One region of the Streptomyces sp. CA-249302 genome, then DNA from elsewhere that is predicted to be linked to it. Evidence: riboswitches for the same ligand, from Rfam matches in the RefSeq annotation. Region 1 holds a riboswitch; the other holds the start of a gene.
The links. A riboswitch is a leader RNA that binds a small molecule or an ion and turns the genes downstream of it on or off. The one in region 1 is predicted to bind cobalamin.

Region 1 (7,425 bases):
CGCGCGAGGCGGGCCTGCTCGGCACGGACGTGGGCCTGCCGATGCTGATGCTCTCCCGGCACTCCCTGGACCGCGAGGGCCAGCCGGTGGAGTGGGTGCGCTCGGTGTACCGCGGCGACCGCTACAAGTTCGTCGCACGTCTGAAGAGGCCTGTCGAGTAGTGCAGGTGGTGTAGCGCAACTGCCGTTCCTGCTCTACGTTCCTCCCGTCGCCGCATGGACGGGAGGACATCCCAGTGCGTACCGCGAACGTCCGATCCATCGTCATCTGGACCCTTGTAGCGCTGATCGGTGCGGCGGGCTGGTCCGTGCTCGCGCTCGCCCGGGGCGAGGACGTCTCGGCCGCCTGGATGGTGGCGGCCGCCCTCGGCTCGTATGCGATCGGCTACCGCTTCTACTCGAAGTTCATCGCCAACCGGGTGCTCAAGGTCGACGGCACCCGCGCCACACCGGCCGAACGCCTCGACAACGGCATCGACTTCCACCCAACCGACCGCCGCGTGCTGCTCGGCCACCACTTCGCCGCGATCGCCGGCGCCGGCCCGCTGGTCGGGCCCGTGCTCGCCGCGCAGATGGGATACCTGCCCGGCACCATCTGGATCATCGCGGGGGTGATCTTCGCCGGGGCCGTGCAGGACATGGTGGTGCTGTTCTTCTCGACCCGGCGGGACGGCAGGTCGCTGGGCCAGATGGCCCGCGAGGAGATCGGCCCCTTCGGCGGCGCCGCCGCGCTGATCGCCGCCTTCGCCATCATGATCATCCTGCTCGGCGTGCTGGCCCTGGTCATCGTGAACGCCCTCGCCGCCTCCCCCTGGGGCACCTTCTCCATCGCGATGACCGTCCCGATCGCCCTGCTGATGGGCTTCTATCTACGAGTACTCCGCCCCGGCCGGGTCTCCGAGGTCTCGCTGATCGGCGTGGCCCTTCTGCTGCTCGCCCTCGTCGCCGGCCGCTGGGTCGCCGAGTCGTCCTGGGCGGACGCCTTCACGCTGGCGCCCTCGACGCTGGTCGTCTGGCTGGTGGCGTACGGCTTCATCGCCTCGATCCTGCCGGTCTGGATGCTCCTCGCACCCCGCGACTACCTCTCCACCTTCATGAAGATCGGCACGATCGGCCTGCTGGCGCTGGGTGTTGTGATCGCGCTGCCGACGCTGAAGATGGACGCGGTGACCGACTTCGCCTCCCGCGGCGACGGCCCGGTCTTCGCCGGCTCGCTCTTCCCCTTCGTGTTCATCACCATCGCCTGCGGGGCGCTGTCCGGCTTCCACTCGCTCATCTCGAGCGGTACGACGCCGAAGATGATCCAGAAGGAGACGCAGGTCCGCATGATCGGCTACGGCTCCATGCTGATGGAGTCGTCAGTGGCGATCATGGCGCTGGTCGCGGCCGGCATCATCGACCCCGGCCTGTACTTCGCGATGAACGCACCGGCCGGCGTGATCGGCACCACCGTGGACAACGCCTCGCAGGTGGTGACCGGTTGGGGCTACCACATCTCCCCCGCCGACCTCGCGCAGGCCGCGAAGAACGTCGAGGAGTCCACGCTCCTGTCCCGCACCGGCGGCGCGCCCACCCTCGCCATCGGCGTCTCGGAGATCTTCTCCAAGGTCACCGGCGGGAGCCTGCGCGCCTTCTGGTACCACTTCGCGATCATGTTCGAGGCGCTGTTCATCCTGACCGCGCTGGACGCGGGCACCCGGGTGGGCCGGTTCATGCTCCAGGACACGCTCGGCAACGTCATCCGGCCCTTCAAGAACGTGAGTTGGAAGCCCGGCCTGGTCATCACCAGCGGGATCGTCTGCGCCCTGTGGGGTTACTTCCTCTGGGTCGGCGTCCACGAACCCCTCGGCGGGATCAACCAGCTCTTCCCGATCTTCGGCATCTCCAACCAGCTGCTGGCCGCCGTCGCCCTGGCCGTCTGCACGACCCTGCTGGTGAAGTCCGGACGCCTCAAGTGGGCCTGGATCACCGGCATTCCGCTCGCCTGGGACGCCACGGTCACCCTCACCGCCAGCTACCAGAAGGTGTTCTCCGGCGACCCCAAGGTCGGCTTCTTCAAGCAGCGTTCGGTCTTCCAGGACGCGATCGACGCGGGGAAGGTGCTGCCGCCGGCCAAGAACATGGACGACATGCACACCGTGGTCACCAACTCCACGGTGGACGGCGTACTTTCGGCCGTTCTCGCGGTCCTGATCGTCGTCGTCATCGCGGACTCCCTGCGCGTCTGCGTCCGACATGTCCGCCGCCCCGCCCTGTCCACGCTCAGCGAGGCGCCGTACGTCGAGTCCCGGATCACCGCGCCGGCGGGGCTGATCCCGACACGGGAGGAGAAGGAGGAGGCGCGCGATGCGGTCGGCGCTGGTACGGGCGGCTAGGAGTGTGCGCTGGTACGTGCGCGAGCTGACCGACGAGTCGGCGTACGACCGGTACGTGGCGCACGTACGAAAAGACCATCCACAGGCCGAAGTTCCGTCCCGCCGCGAGTTCGAGCGGATGCGGACCGACCGTCAGGAGGAGGACCCGCGGCAGGGCTTCCGGTGCTGTTGACACCGATGTCCGGCTTTCACTGAATCGACATACCGATATACGGACGAGGTCTTCCGCTCCCTTTACACGGTGACCTAGATTGCCTGCGCATTACACAAGTGATCACAGGCGATCACAGGTATCGGCGAGGGGACGGAACCGCGGTATGTCAGATGTGCCTGAAGTGAGAGCTCCGGTGGTGACGCCGGTCCGCGTGGTGATCGCCCTCTGCCTCGTGGCACCGTTCGTGGCGTTGCTGTGGGTCGGCTCCTACGCCAAGACGGACCCGGCGTTCATCGGCATCCCGTTCTTCTACTGGTACCAGATGCTGTGGGTGCTGATCTCCACGGCGCTGACCATGACCGCGTACACGCTGTGGCAGCGTGACCAGCGCGCCCGTCGTGGGGGTGCCCGGTGAAGGACGGCGTGAACGGCGTCGCGCTCGGCGTCTTCATCTTCTTCTTCCTGGCCGTCACGGTCATGGGCTTCCTGGCGGCACGCTGGCGCAAGGCCGAGAACGAGCACTCGCTGGACGAATGGGGCCTGGGCGGACGGTCGTTCGGCACCTGGATCACCTGGTTCCTGCTGGGCGGCGACCTGTACACGGCGTACACCTTCGTCGCCGTACCGGCGGCGATCTACGCGGCGGGCGCGGCCGGCTTCTTCGCGGTGCCGTACACGATCCTGGTGTACCCGCTGATCTTCACCTTCCTGCCCCGGCTCTGGTCGGTCTCGCACCGCCACGGGTACGTCACCACCTCCGACTTCGTGCGCGGCCGCTTCGGCTCGAAGGGGCTTTCGCTGGCGGTCGCGGTCACCGGCATCCTGGCGACGATGCCGTACATCGCGCTCCAACTGGTCGGCATCCAGGCCGTGCTGGACGTGCTGGGCCTCGGCGGCGGTACGGACTCCAACTGGTTCGTGAAGGACCTGCCGCTGCTGATCGCCTTCGGCGTGCTGGCCGCGTACACCTACTCCTCCGGTCTGCGGGCCCCCGCCCTGATCGCCTTCGTCAAGGACGCGCTGATCTACATCGTCATCGCGGTGGCGATCATCTACATCCCGATCAAGCTGGGCGGCTTCGACGACATCTTCGCCTCGGCGAACGACAAGTTCACGAAGGCGGGCGCCGGCGCCCTGGTGTCGCCCCCGGCGGCCCACTGGACGTACGCCACACTGGCGTTGGGCTCCGCGCTCGCGCTCTTCATGTACCCGCACTCGATCACCGCGACGCTCTCCTCCAAGAGCCGTGACGTGATCCGCCGCAACACCACGATCCTGCCGCTGTACTCGCTGATGCTGGGCCTGCTCGCGCTGCTGGGCTTCATGGCGATCAAGAGCGGGGTCGACGTCACCAACCCCCAACTGGCCATCCCCCAGCTCTTCGAGGACATGTTCCCGAGCTGGTTCGCGGGCGTGGCCTTCGCGGCGATCGGCATCGGCGCGCTGGTGCCGGCGGCCATCATGTCGATCGCGGCAGCGAACCTCTTCACCCGCAACATCTACAAGGACTTCATCAAGCCGGACGCTACGCCGGAGCAGGAGACCAAGGTCTCCAAGCTGGTGTCCCTGCTGGTGAAGGTGGGCGCGCTGGTCTTCGTCCTGACGATGGACAAGACGGTGGCGATCAACTTCCAGCTCCTGGGCGGCATCTGGATCCTCCAGACCTTCCCGGCGCTGGTCGGCGGCCTGTTCACCCGCTGGTTCCACCGCTGGGCGCTGCTCGCGGGCTGGGCCGTCGGCATGATCTACGGCACGGTCGCCGCGTACAACGTGGCCTCCCCCACCAACCCCGACCAGAAGCACTTCGGCGGCTCCAACGCGGAGATCCCCGGCATCGGCGAGATCGGCTACATCGGCCTGACGTCCTTCGCCCTGAACGCCCTGGTGACGGTGGTCCTGACCTTCGTCCTGAAGGCCGCGAAGGCCCCGGAGGGCATCGACGAGACCAACCCGTCCGACTACACGGCGGACGCGGGCGATCCGGGAGTGGAAGTGGAGCTTCCGCCCGCTACGGCAGGTGCATCTCACCAGTAGTCACGGTGATCAATGGGTCGTCGGAAAACCGGCGGCCCATTGTCGTACCTGCCAGGCAGACTCTGGCCATGGACATCCAGATCCGCCCGGCGGACCCCACCGAATACGACGCCCTCGGCGAGATCACCGCCCAGGCCTACCTCCAGGACGGCCTCCTGGCCTTCGGAGACGAGGACGACTGGTACCTGGGCGAGCTGAGAGACGTGGCGAAGCGCGCCGCCCACGCAGAGGTCCTGGTCGCCGTCTCCCGCACGGAACTGCTCGGCGGCGTGACCTTCGCCCCCGCATCCGGCCCCATGGCGGAGCTGGCCCGCCCCGGCGAGGCCGAGATCCGCATGCTCGCGGTGGCCCACGCGGCCCGCGGCCGTGGCGCCGGCGAGGCCCTGGTCCGTGCCTGCGTCGACCGCGCGCGAGCAGCCCAGTGCACCGGCGTCGTCCTGTCGACCCAGCACACGATGCACGCCGCCCACCGCATCTACGAACGCCTCGGTTTCCGCCGTGCGCCGGGCCGCGACTGGAACCCGATCCCCGGTGACGAGTTCACTCTCCTCACCTACGAGTTGACGCTCTGAGACGACACGCGACACAACATCTGGGGGCGTCACCGCAACCCGGCACAAGATGTATGCTCATGCTCGCTGTCGCCGCAGGGGAATCCGGTGCGAATCCGGAACTGTCCCGCAACGGTGTACTTGTGCACGCCTTGTGCGTGTACGGGAGTCAGTCCGAGGACCTGCCGACAGTGCGCCCGGCCGCCGTGGCCCGGGTGCCATGACGTCCGGGCCTCGTGGAATGGGCCGGTGGACGCGACGCCGTGCGCGCTCGTGAGCTGCCCCCTGCCCTCCGCAAGGCCCCGTGCCCAGCGAGGGAGAGCCCCACGTGACCATCGCGCCAGCCGACCCGGCCTCAGCGTTCGCCCCTGTGGAACAGGACGGTCCCGCGGCCGCGTTGCTGCGGACCCTGACCGAGCTGACCGCCGACCTCCCCGACGCCGACCCCGGCCGGGTCGCCGCCGCCGCACTCCGCGGCCGGTCAGCGCGGGGGGCCGTGCCGGATGTCCTCGTGGAGTTGCGCGAGCTGGCCACGGAGGCGGCGGCCGGGCTCATCTCCGAGGACCCGGCGTACAGCAGGCTGGCGGCCAGGCTCCTCACCGTCAGCATCGCCGCCGAGGCCGCCTCCCAGGGCGTCACCACGTTCACCGGGTCCGTCGCCGTCGGCCATCGGGAGGGCCTCATCGCCGACCGTACGGCGGAGTTCGTGCGCGTCCACGCCGTGCGGCTCGACGCGCTCGTCGACCCGGCCGGCGACGACCGCTTCGGCTACTTCGGCCTGCGCACCCTGCACAGCCGCTACCTGCTCCGGCACCCGATCACCCGCAAGGTCATCGAGACGCCCCAGCACTTCATGCTCCGGGTGGCGAGCGGTCTGGCCGAGGACACCGTGCTCGATTCAGAAGCGGGGACCCGCGCCCTGGACGAAGTCGCCGCGCTCTACCGCCTGATGAGCCGGCTCGACTACCTCCCCTCCTCCCCCACCCTGTTCAACTCCGGTACCCGGCACCCCCAGATGTCGTCCTGCTACCTCCTCGACTCCCCCGTCGACGAGCTGGACTCCATCTACGACCGCTACCACCAGGTCGCCCGCCTCTCCAAGCACGCCGGCGGCATCGGCATCGCCTACTCCCGCGTCCGCAGCCGCGGTTCGCTGATCCGCGGCACCAACGGGCACTCCAACGGCATCGTCCCGTTCCTCAAGACGCTGGACGCGAGCGTCGCCGCCGTGAACCAGGGCGGCCGGCGCAAGGGTGCCGCCGCCGTCTATCTGGAGACCTGGCACTCCGACATCGAGGAGTTCCTGGAGCTGCGCGACAACACCGGTGAGGACGCCCGCCGTACGCACAACCTGAACCTCGCGCACTGGATCCCGGACGAGTTCATGCGCCGGGTCAACGCCGACGAGCAGTGGAGCCTCTTCTCCCCCGCCGACGTACCGGAGTTGGTGGACCTGTGGGGCGAGGAGTTCGACACGGCCTACCGCAGGGCGGAGGCGGCCGGGCTGGCCCGCAGGACCATCCCGGCCCGCGACCTCTACGGCCGCATGATGCGCACCCTCGCGCAGACCGGCAACGGCTGGATGACCTTCAAGGACGCCGCGAACCGTACGGCGAACCAGACGGCCGAGCCGGGCCACGTCGTCCACTCCTCCAACCTCTGCACGGAGATCCTGGAGGTCACGGACGACGGGGAGACGGCGGTCTGCAACCTGGGTTCGGTCAACCTCGGCGCGTTCGTGGTCGACGGGGACATCGACTGGGAGCGCCTGGACGAGACGGTCCGTACGGCCGTCACCTTCCTCGACCGCGTGGTCGACATCAACTTCTATCCCACCGAGCAGGCGGGACGTTCGAACGCCCGCTGGCGCCCGGTCGGCCTCGGCGCGATGGGCCTCCAGGACGTCTTCTTCAAGCTGCGTCTGCCCTTCGACTCCCCCGAGGCCAAGGCCCTTTCGACCCGGATCGCCGAGCGCATCATGCTCGCCGCGTACGAGGCCTCCGCCGACCTGGCCGAGCACAGCGGCCCGCTGCCGGCCTGGGACAGGACCCGTACCGCCCGCGGAGTCCTGCACCCCGACCACTACGGCGTCGAGCCGACCTGGCCGGACCGCTGGGCCGCCCTGCGCGAGCGCGTCGCCGCGGTCGGCCTGCGCAACAGCCTGCTGCTGGCCATCGCCCCCACGGCCACCATCGCGTCGATCGCCGGCGTCTACGAGTGCATCGAGCCGCAGGTCTCCAACCTCTTCAAGCGCGAGACCCTCTCCGGCGAGTTCCTCCAGGTCAACTCGTACCTGGTGAACGAGCTCAAGC
Region 2 (7,425 bases), 1.0 Mb from region 1:
GGCTGCGGTCGACGAACATCTCGCCCGGCGCCGGGCCCCAGTGCTCCTCGACCACCGTGCGCAGTTCCTTGGGGAGCGTGGCGAACCAGCGGCGGTAGTCCGCCGCCGGGATTCGGACCGGGTTGCGGGCCAACTGCTCCTCGGTGAGCCAGTCCTGGTCGTGGCCGCCCGCCTCGATCAGGGCGCGGATCAGCTCGTCGCCGTCACCGGAAGCCATCCCGGGGACGTCGTCGAAGGTGTAGCCCTCGTCCCGCAGCCTGCGCAGTAGCGCGATCGCGCTGGCGGGGGTGTCCAGGCCGACCGCGTTGCCGATGCGGGAGTGCTTGGTCGGGTACGCGGACAGGACCAGCGCGAGGCGCTTCTCGGCGGGTGGGATGTGGCGAAGTCGGGCATGGCGTACGGCGATTCCGGCGGCGCGGGCCGCGCGCTCGGGGTCGGCGACGTATGCGGGGAGGCCGTCGGCGTCGATCTCCTTGAAGGAGAACGGGACGGTGATGAGACGGCCGTCGAACTCGGGTACGGCGATCTGGCTCGCCGCGTCCAGCGGAGTGACCCCCTCGTCGTTCGCGTCCCACGCGGACCGGGAGGAGGTCAGGCACAGGGCCTGGAGGATCGGGACGTCGAGCGAGGTCAGCGCACCGGCGTCCCAGGATTCGTCGTCGCCGCCGGCCGATGCCTCGGCGGGCCTGGTGCCGCCCGCGGCCAGAACGGTGGTGATGATGGCGTCGGCGGACCGGAGTTCCTCGATCAGCTCGGGCTCGGGGGCGCGGAGGGAGGCGACGTAGAGCGGGAGGGGCCGGCCGCCCGCATCCTCGATGGCCTCGCACAGGGCGCCCACGAAAGCCGTGTTCCCGCTCATGTGGTGGGCGCGGTAGTAGAGCACGGCGACCGTCGGCCCCTCGCCCCGGGAGGCGCGCTCCAGCGGCCCCCAACTCGGCGCGGGCGCCGGAGCTTCGAAGCCGTGCCCGGTCAGCAGCACCGTGTCCGACAGGAACCGGGCGAGCTGCGCCAGGTTGGCCGGGCCGCCGTGGGCGAGGTAGGCGTGGGCCTCGGCCGCGATCCCGACCGGGACCGTCGAGGCCGCCATCAGCTGGGCGTCGGGCGCCTGTTCACCGCTGAGGACGACCACCGGGCGACCATCGGCGAGCAGCAGGTCGAGACCGTCCTGCCAGGCGCGCAGGCCGCCGAGGAGGCGTACGACGACCAGGTCGGCGCCGTCGAGAAGGGCGGGGAGGTCGTCGAGCGGGAGCCGGGCCGGGTTGGCGAACCGGTAGGGCACCGGGCCGCCCGCCGCGCGGGCGCTGAGCAGGTCGGTGTCGGACGTCGACAGCAGGAGGATCATGCGGCGTCGGCCTTCCTCGGGGTCCGCGCCCCGGGCGTTGCAGGACGGCGGGAGTTCCTGACTCACCCGGCCCCGGAGGGCGGGCTCACAGTGGCGGGACCGCGCCGGATTCGCACCGGGCTTCCTCCCCTGTCGCCGTCGTGGCGTCGGCGGACCGGATGATCCACCGAGGAGCATAGTAAGGGTCACAGGAAAGGGGCGGGGCATACATCCGGCGTGATCGTGGGTATGCTCGCCGCCATGTCCACGGCTGCCCGTCGTTCATCACCCCAGGCCACAGGGGTCCCACGAGTGCGCGCTGACGCGTGCCCGGGGTCGCTGCGACTGCACGCGGCGGACGACGGGACGCTGGCCCGCATCCGGGTTCCCGGCGGTGTCCTGACCGTGCGGCAGGCGGAGGCCCTCGGCGAGGCGGCAGAACGGCTGGGCGACGGCGAACTGCATCTGACCTCGCGGGGCAACGTGCAGCTGCGGGGGCTGCGTGGCGAGTGCGGTGGAGAGTTGACCCAACTGCTGGACACGGCCGGGCTGTCGCCCTCGCCCGCGCACGAACGGGTCCGCAACATCGTCGCCTCGCCGCTGTCCGGTGTGGACGGGCGGGGCGTACGGGAGGTACGGCCCTGGCTGACGGATCTCGACGCGGCGCTGTGCGCGAGCGAGACCGCGCAGGCGTTGTCGGGGCGGTTCCTGTTCGCGCTCGACGACGGGCGCGGGGACGTGGCCGGGCTCGGCGCCGATGTGACCGTACGAGCGACGGAGGACGACAGCGCGCAACTCGCCCTCGGAACCGGGCCCGAGGCGCTGCGTCTCTCCGCCGAGGACGCCGCGCGAGGCTCCCTGCTCGCCGCGGAGACCTTCGTGGAGGCCGTGCAGGCGAGCGGGACGCACGCGTGGCGCGTGGATGAACTCTCCTGTCAGCGTGGCGAGTTGCTCCAGATGGTCAGCCACCGCCTGAGAGCCGAAGGCATCGCTCACGGGCGGCGGACCCGGGACACCGCGCATGCCGACGGGCCACTCATCGGAGCCGTGGGCAACGGCCTGTCCGTGCACGTCCCCCTGGGTCGGCTGTCGGCCCTCCGATGGCGGGAGCTGACGCGGGTCGCCGTCGGCGAGCTGCGGCTGACCCCGTGGAGCGGCGTGGTCCTTCCCGCAACGCGGGCGGACGCGGACGAGCCGCTCGCCCGCCTCGCCGCCGTCGGCCTCGTCACCGATCCCGGCTCCCCCTGGCTGCGCGTCGGCGCCTGCATCGGCCGGCCCGGATGCGCCAAGTCCCGGGCCGACGTGCAGAGCGACGCGACCGCCGCCCTCGGCACGGTCGGCCCCAACGACCTCCCCCTGTACTGGTCCGGCTGCGAGCGCCGCTGCGGCCGTCCCCGGGGCGACCGGATCGACGTGGTCGCCGCGCCAGCAGGCGGCTACCGGCTCTCCACCGCCGTACGGGGACAGCATCCGCGCACAGCCGACCTCGACGATCCCTCCCGACTCCCCGCCGCCCTGGCGGCGATCACCTCATGAGCCGTACAAGCCTGTTGACGACCGAAAGCAGCGAGAAGACCACCGTGACCCCCTACGACTACGAGAAGGACGGCGTGGCCATCTACCGCCAGTCCTTCGCCACCATCCGCGCGGAGGCGGACCTCGCCGGCCTGCCCGCCGACGTCAGCCAGGTCGCCGTCCGGATGATCCACGCCTGCGGAATGGTCGACCTCGTACGAGACATGGCGTACACACCCGCCGCCGTGGCCCGCGCCCGCGAGGCCCTGCGCGCCGGTGCGCCCATCTTCACGGACGTGCAGATGGTGGCCAGCGGAGTCACCCGCAAGCGGCTGCCCGCCGGCAACGACGTGCTCTGCACCCTCTCCGACCCCGCCGTCCCGGAGCTCGCGGCGAAGCTCGGCACCACCCGCAGCGCCGCCGCCCTGGAGCTGTGGCGCGACCGGCTGGAGGGCGCGGTCGTCGCCGTCGGCAACGCCCCCACCGCCCTGTTCCGCCTCCTGGAGATGATCGAGGCGGGCGCACCCCGCCCCGCCGCCGTCATCGGTGTGCCGGTCGGGTTCGTCGGCGCCGCCGAGTCCAAGGACGCGCTGGCGGCCTCGACTCTCGAACACCTGGTCGTACGCGGCCGTCGCGGCGGCAGCGCCATCGCCGCCGCCGCGCTCAACGCGATCGCGAGCGAGGAAGAGTGACCGGCAAGTTGTACGGAGTCGGGCTCGGCCCCGGCGACCCGTCCCTGATGACCCTACGGGCCGTCGAGGTCATCGCCGAGGCGGACGTGATCGCGTACCACAGCGCCCGCCACGGCCGTTCCATCGCCCGCTCGATCGCGGCGAAGCACATCCGCGCCCACCACGTCGAGGAGCCGCTGGTCTACCCGGTCACGACGGAGACCACCGACCACCCCGGCGGGTACAAGGGCGCCATGGAGGAGTTCTACGCCCAGGCGTCGGCCCGCCTCGCCGCACACCTCGACGCCGGCCGGACCGTCGCCGTACTCGCCGAGGGCGACCCGCTCTTCTACGGCTCCTACATGCACATGCACAAGCGGCTCGCCGACCGCTACGACACCGAGGTCGTCCCCGGTGTCACCTCCGTGTCCGCCGCCGCGGCCCGGCTCGGCACCCCGCTCGCCGAGGGCGAGGAGGTGCTGACGATCCTGCCGGGCACGCTGCCCGAGGAGGAGCTGACCGCGCGGCTGGCCTCGACGGACGCCGCCGTGGTGATGAAGCTCGGGCGGACCTTCACCAAGGTGCGCGGCGCGCTGGAGAGTTCGGGAAAGCTGGGCGAGGCCCGGTACGTCGAGCGGGCCACCATGGCCGGGGAGCGGGTCGCCGAACTGGCGGACGTGGACGCGAAGTCGGTGCCGTACTTCTCGGTGGCCGTGCTGCCCAGCCGGGCCGACGCCGAGCGGCCTTCGTCGCGAGAGCGAGGCGAGGTCGTGGTGGTCGGGACCGGGCCGGCAGGTCCCCTGTGGCTGACGCCGGAGACGCGAGGTGCGCTGGCCGCCGCCGACGACCTGGTCGGCTACACCACCTACCTGGACCGCGTGCCCGTGCGCGCCGGTCAGCGGCGACACGGCAGCGACAACCGGGTCGAGGCCGAGCGCGCGGAGTTCGCGCTCCAACTGGCCCAGCGGGGGCGGCGGGTGGCCGTCGTCTCGGGCGGCGACCCGGGGGTGTTCGCCATGGCGACGGCCGTGCTGGAGGCCGCCTCGCAGAAGGAGCACCTGGACGTGCCGGTGCGGGTGCTGCCTGGCGTGACCGCCGCCAACGCGGCGGCGGCCCGCGCAGGCGCCCCGCTCGGGCACGACTACGCCGCCATCTCGCTCTCCGACCGGCTCAAGCCATGGGAGGTCATCGCCGAGCGGCTGCGCGCGGCGGCTGCGGCGGATCTGGTGCTGGCGCTGTACAACCCCGGCTCGCGCAGCCGTACTTGGCAGGTCGGCAAGGCGCGCGAGCTGCTGCTGGAACTCCGGGCGCCGGACACGCCGGTCGTGGTGGCGCGGGATGTCGGCGGGTCTGGTGAGCGCGTGCGGATCGTACGGCTGACCGACCTCGACCCGGCCGAAGTGGACATGCGCACGATCCTGCTGGTCGGCTCCTCGCAGACCCAGGCCGTACGGCGGGGAACCGGCGAGGACGCCGTCTGGACCCCTCGCCGGTATCCCGAGACGTGAGCATGTGCGGCGCCTCCACTCCGGCGGAGGCACCGCGACCGGCTCTACTCGGCGCCTTGTTCGGCGGGGGCCAGCCCCGCCGTCCACTTCTCCTCGATCCGGCCGACCTTCCACACCAGCAGGGCCACCGCCCATGTCGCGAAGAACAGGCCGACGATGACGTAACCGATGATGTTCAGGTCGAGACCGGAGACCCAGTCCCAGAACGGGCCGTGCAGGTCCGCCTTCTCGGCGACCAGGCCCAGCAGCTCCACCGTGCCGATGATGAGGGCGACGGCGACGGACAGGCCGGTGATCGTGAGGTTGTAGTAGACCTTGCGGACCGGCTTGGAGAAGGCCCAGCCGTAGGCGAAGTTCATGAACGAGCCGTCGATCGTGTCGAGCAGCGACATACCGGCCGCGAAGAGGATCGGCAGGCACAGGATCGCGTACCAGGGCAAGCCGGAAGCCGCGCCCGAGCCGGCCAGCACCAGCAGTGCGATCTCGGTGGCGGTGTCGAAGCCGAGACCGAAGAGCACACCCAGCGGGTACATCTGCCACGGCTTGGTGATCGACTTCATGACGCGGCCGAGGATGCGGTTCATGAAGCCGCGGTTGTTGAGCTGCTCCTCCAGGGCGGCCTCGTCGAAGTGGCCGTGGCGCATCTGCCGGAAGACCTTCCAGATGCCAACCATGATCACCAGGTTGATGATCGCGATGACGTAGAGGAAGGTCCCGGAGACAGTCGTACCGATCCAGCCCGTGACGCTGTGGAGGGTGGAGTCGTCGTTCTCGACCGGCCCGGCCAGTTCCTTCACACCGAGCGAGAGCAGGAAGGCGAGAGCGAAGACGATCGTCGAGTGGCCGAGGGAGAACCAGAAACCGACCGACATCGGGCGCTGGCCCTCGTTCATCAGCTTCCGGGTGGTGTTGTCGATGGCGGCGATGTGGTCGGCGTCGAAGGCATGCCGCATACCGAGGGTGTACGCGGTGACGCCGATTCCGATACCAAAGGTCTTGGTACCCAGGCTGTAGTGCTCCGGGGCGACGATCGCCACGAGCGTGAACCAGCCGATGACGTGCAGCGCCAGGATGAACGCGGCCATCCCGCCGACGCTCGCCCATTCCTTGCGGGTCATGGACGTGCGTATGCGGTGCCACGAGATACCGCCCCGCGTACCCGGAGCGGCCGGGCGTGCGGAGGTGGAATCGGGAGCGGAGGTCATGGGGACGTGGGCCTTACTGCTGGGCGAGTGGCTGTTTTCAGCCGCACCTTTCAGGTTTCTGCCAATGAGTTGCAAGAACAAGATGGTTGCGGTAAAGCCCGCGTCAGGATTCAGTCAGGGAGACGAAAAGTGTGCAGGTCGAGGCGTTCGTGGAGCCAGCGGGCCGCCTCCTCCGGTTCGGGCACGACCGGTACGCCCTCGGGAACCGGGGGCCGCCGGACCACGATCACGGGCACTCCGGCCTCCCGTGCAGCGGTCAGTTTCGGCGCCGTGGCGGCTCCGCCGCTGTCCTTCGTCACGACGACGTCGATGCGATGGCCGCGCAGGAGTTCGCGTTCGCCGTCGAGGGTGAAGGGGCCGCGGTCGAGCAGGGTCTGCATGCGGGGCGGGTGCGGCGGCTCCGGCGCGTCCACGGAGCGGACCAGGAACCACGGGTCGGTGAGGTCCGCGAAGGCGGCGAGGCCCGTCCGGCCGGTGGTGAGGAAGATCCGGCGCCCGAGCCCGGGCAACAGCCGTGCCGCCGCCTCCAGCGAGCCGGCCTCGTGCCAGCGGTCGCCCTCGACGGGGACCCAGCCGGGGCGGCGCAGCGCCAGCAGGGGAACATGGACCGCGGCAGCCGCCTGCGCGGCATGGAAACTGATCGTGCCTGCGAAGGGGTGGGTTGCGTCGATCAGGGCGTCGACCGCGTGCTCGCGCAGCCACTGGGCGAGTCCTCCGGGCCCGCCGAACCCGCCGACCCGGACCTCGCCCGGTGGCAGCCGCGGACTTGCGACCCGTCCGGCGAGGGAGCTGGTCGCGCGCAGTCCCGGCGTGCCGTGCAGCAGCTCGGCGAGGCGGCGGGCCTCCGTGGTGCCGCCGAGGATCAGTACGTGCATGGGAGTCCGAGTCCGTTCATGAGCAGCAGTGAAGAGCGAGGTTCCGGCGAGGCGAAGGGGGGTCGCGGCGCCCAACTCAAGCACACCGGTCTACGCCCCGGCTGGACCACCGGCGCCTGCGCGACGGCGGCCACCACGGCCGCGTACACCGCGCTGCTGACCGGCGAGTTTCCCGACCCGGTGACGATCACGCTGCCCAAGGGGCAGACACCGTCGTTCGCGCTGGCGGCCGAGAAACTTGCCGGTGGGGCGGCGATGGCCGGGGTGGTGAAGGACGCGGGCGACGACCCGGACGTCACACACGGGGCGCTGATCCGGGCGACGGTACGG

Region 2: linked by a shared signal. The riboswitch ahead of cobN (cobaltochelatase subunit CobN) and the one ahead of ACQEWB_RS32900 (ribonucleoside-diphosphate reductase subunit alpha) in region 1 are both predicted to bind cobalamin.

Annotation. Positions count from the first base shown of each region.
Region 1 covers NZ_JBNJMG010000001.1:7,240,252-7,247,676, reverse strand. The annotation lists gene ACQEWB_RS32930 (GntR family transcriptional regulator) at 1-161, shown strand, start outside; gene ACQEWB_RS32925 (carbon starvation CstA family protein) at 236-2,374, shown strand; gene ACQEWB_RS32920 (YbdD/YjiX family protein) at 2,346-2,546, shown strand; gene ACQEWB_RS32915 (DUF3311 domain-containing protein) at 2,692-2,943, shown strand; gene mctP (monocarboxylate uptake permease MctP) at 2,940-4,562, shown strand; gene ACQEWB_RS32905 (GNAT family N-acetyltransferase) at 4,631-5,134, shown strand; cobalamin riboswitch at 5,188-5,317, shown strand; gene ACQEWB_RS32900 (ribonucleoside-diphosphate reductase subunit alpha) at 5,442-7,425, shown strand, end outside.
Region 2 covers NZ_JBNJMG010000001.1:8,276,164-8,283,588, reverse strand. The annotation lists gene cobN (cobaltochelatase subunit CobN) at 1-1,342, opposite strand, end outside; cobalamin riboswitch at 1,375-1,525, opposite strand; gene ACQEWB_RS37540 (cobalamin biosynthesis protein CobG) at 1,571-2,857, shown strand; gene ACQEWB_RS37535 (precorrin-8X methylmutase) at 2,854-3,528, shown strand; gene ACQEWB_RS37530 (precorrin-2 C(20)-methyltransferase) at 3,525-5,015, shown strand; gene ACQEWB_RS37525 (HoxN/HupN/NixA family nickel/cobalt transporter) at 5,060-6,220, opposite strand; gene ACQEWB_RS37520 (cobalt-precorrin-6A reductase) at 6,331-7,095, opposite strand; gene ACQEWB_RS37515 (cobalt-precorrin-5B (C(1))-methyltransferase) at 7,114-7,425, shown strand, end outside.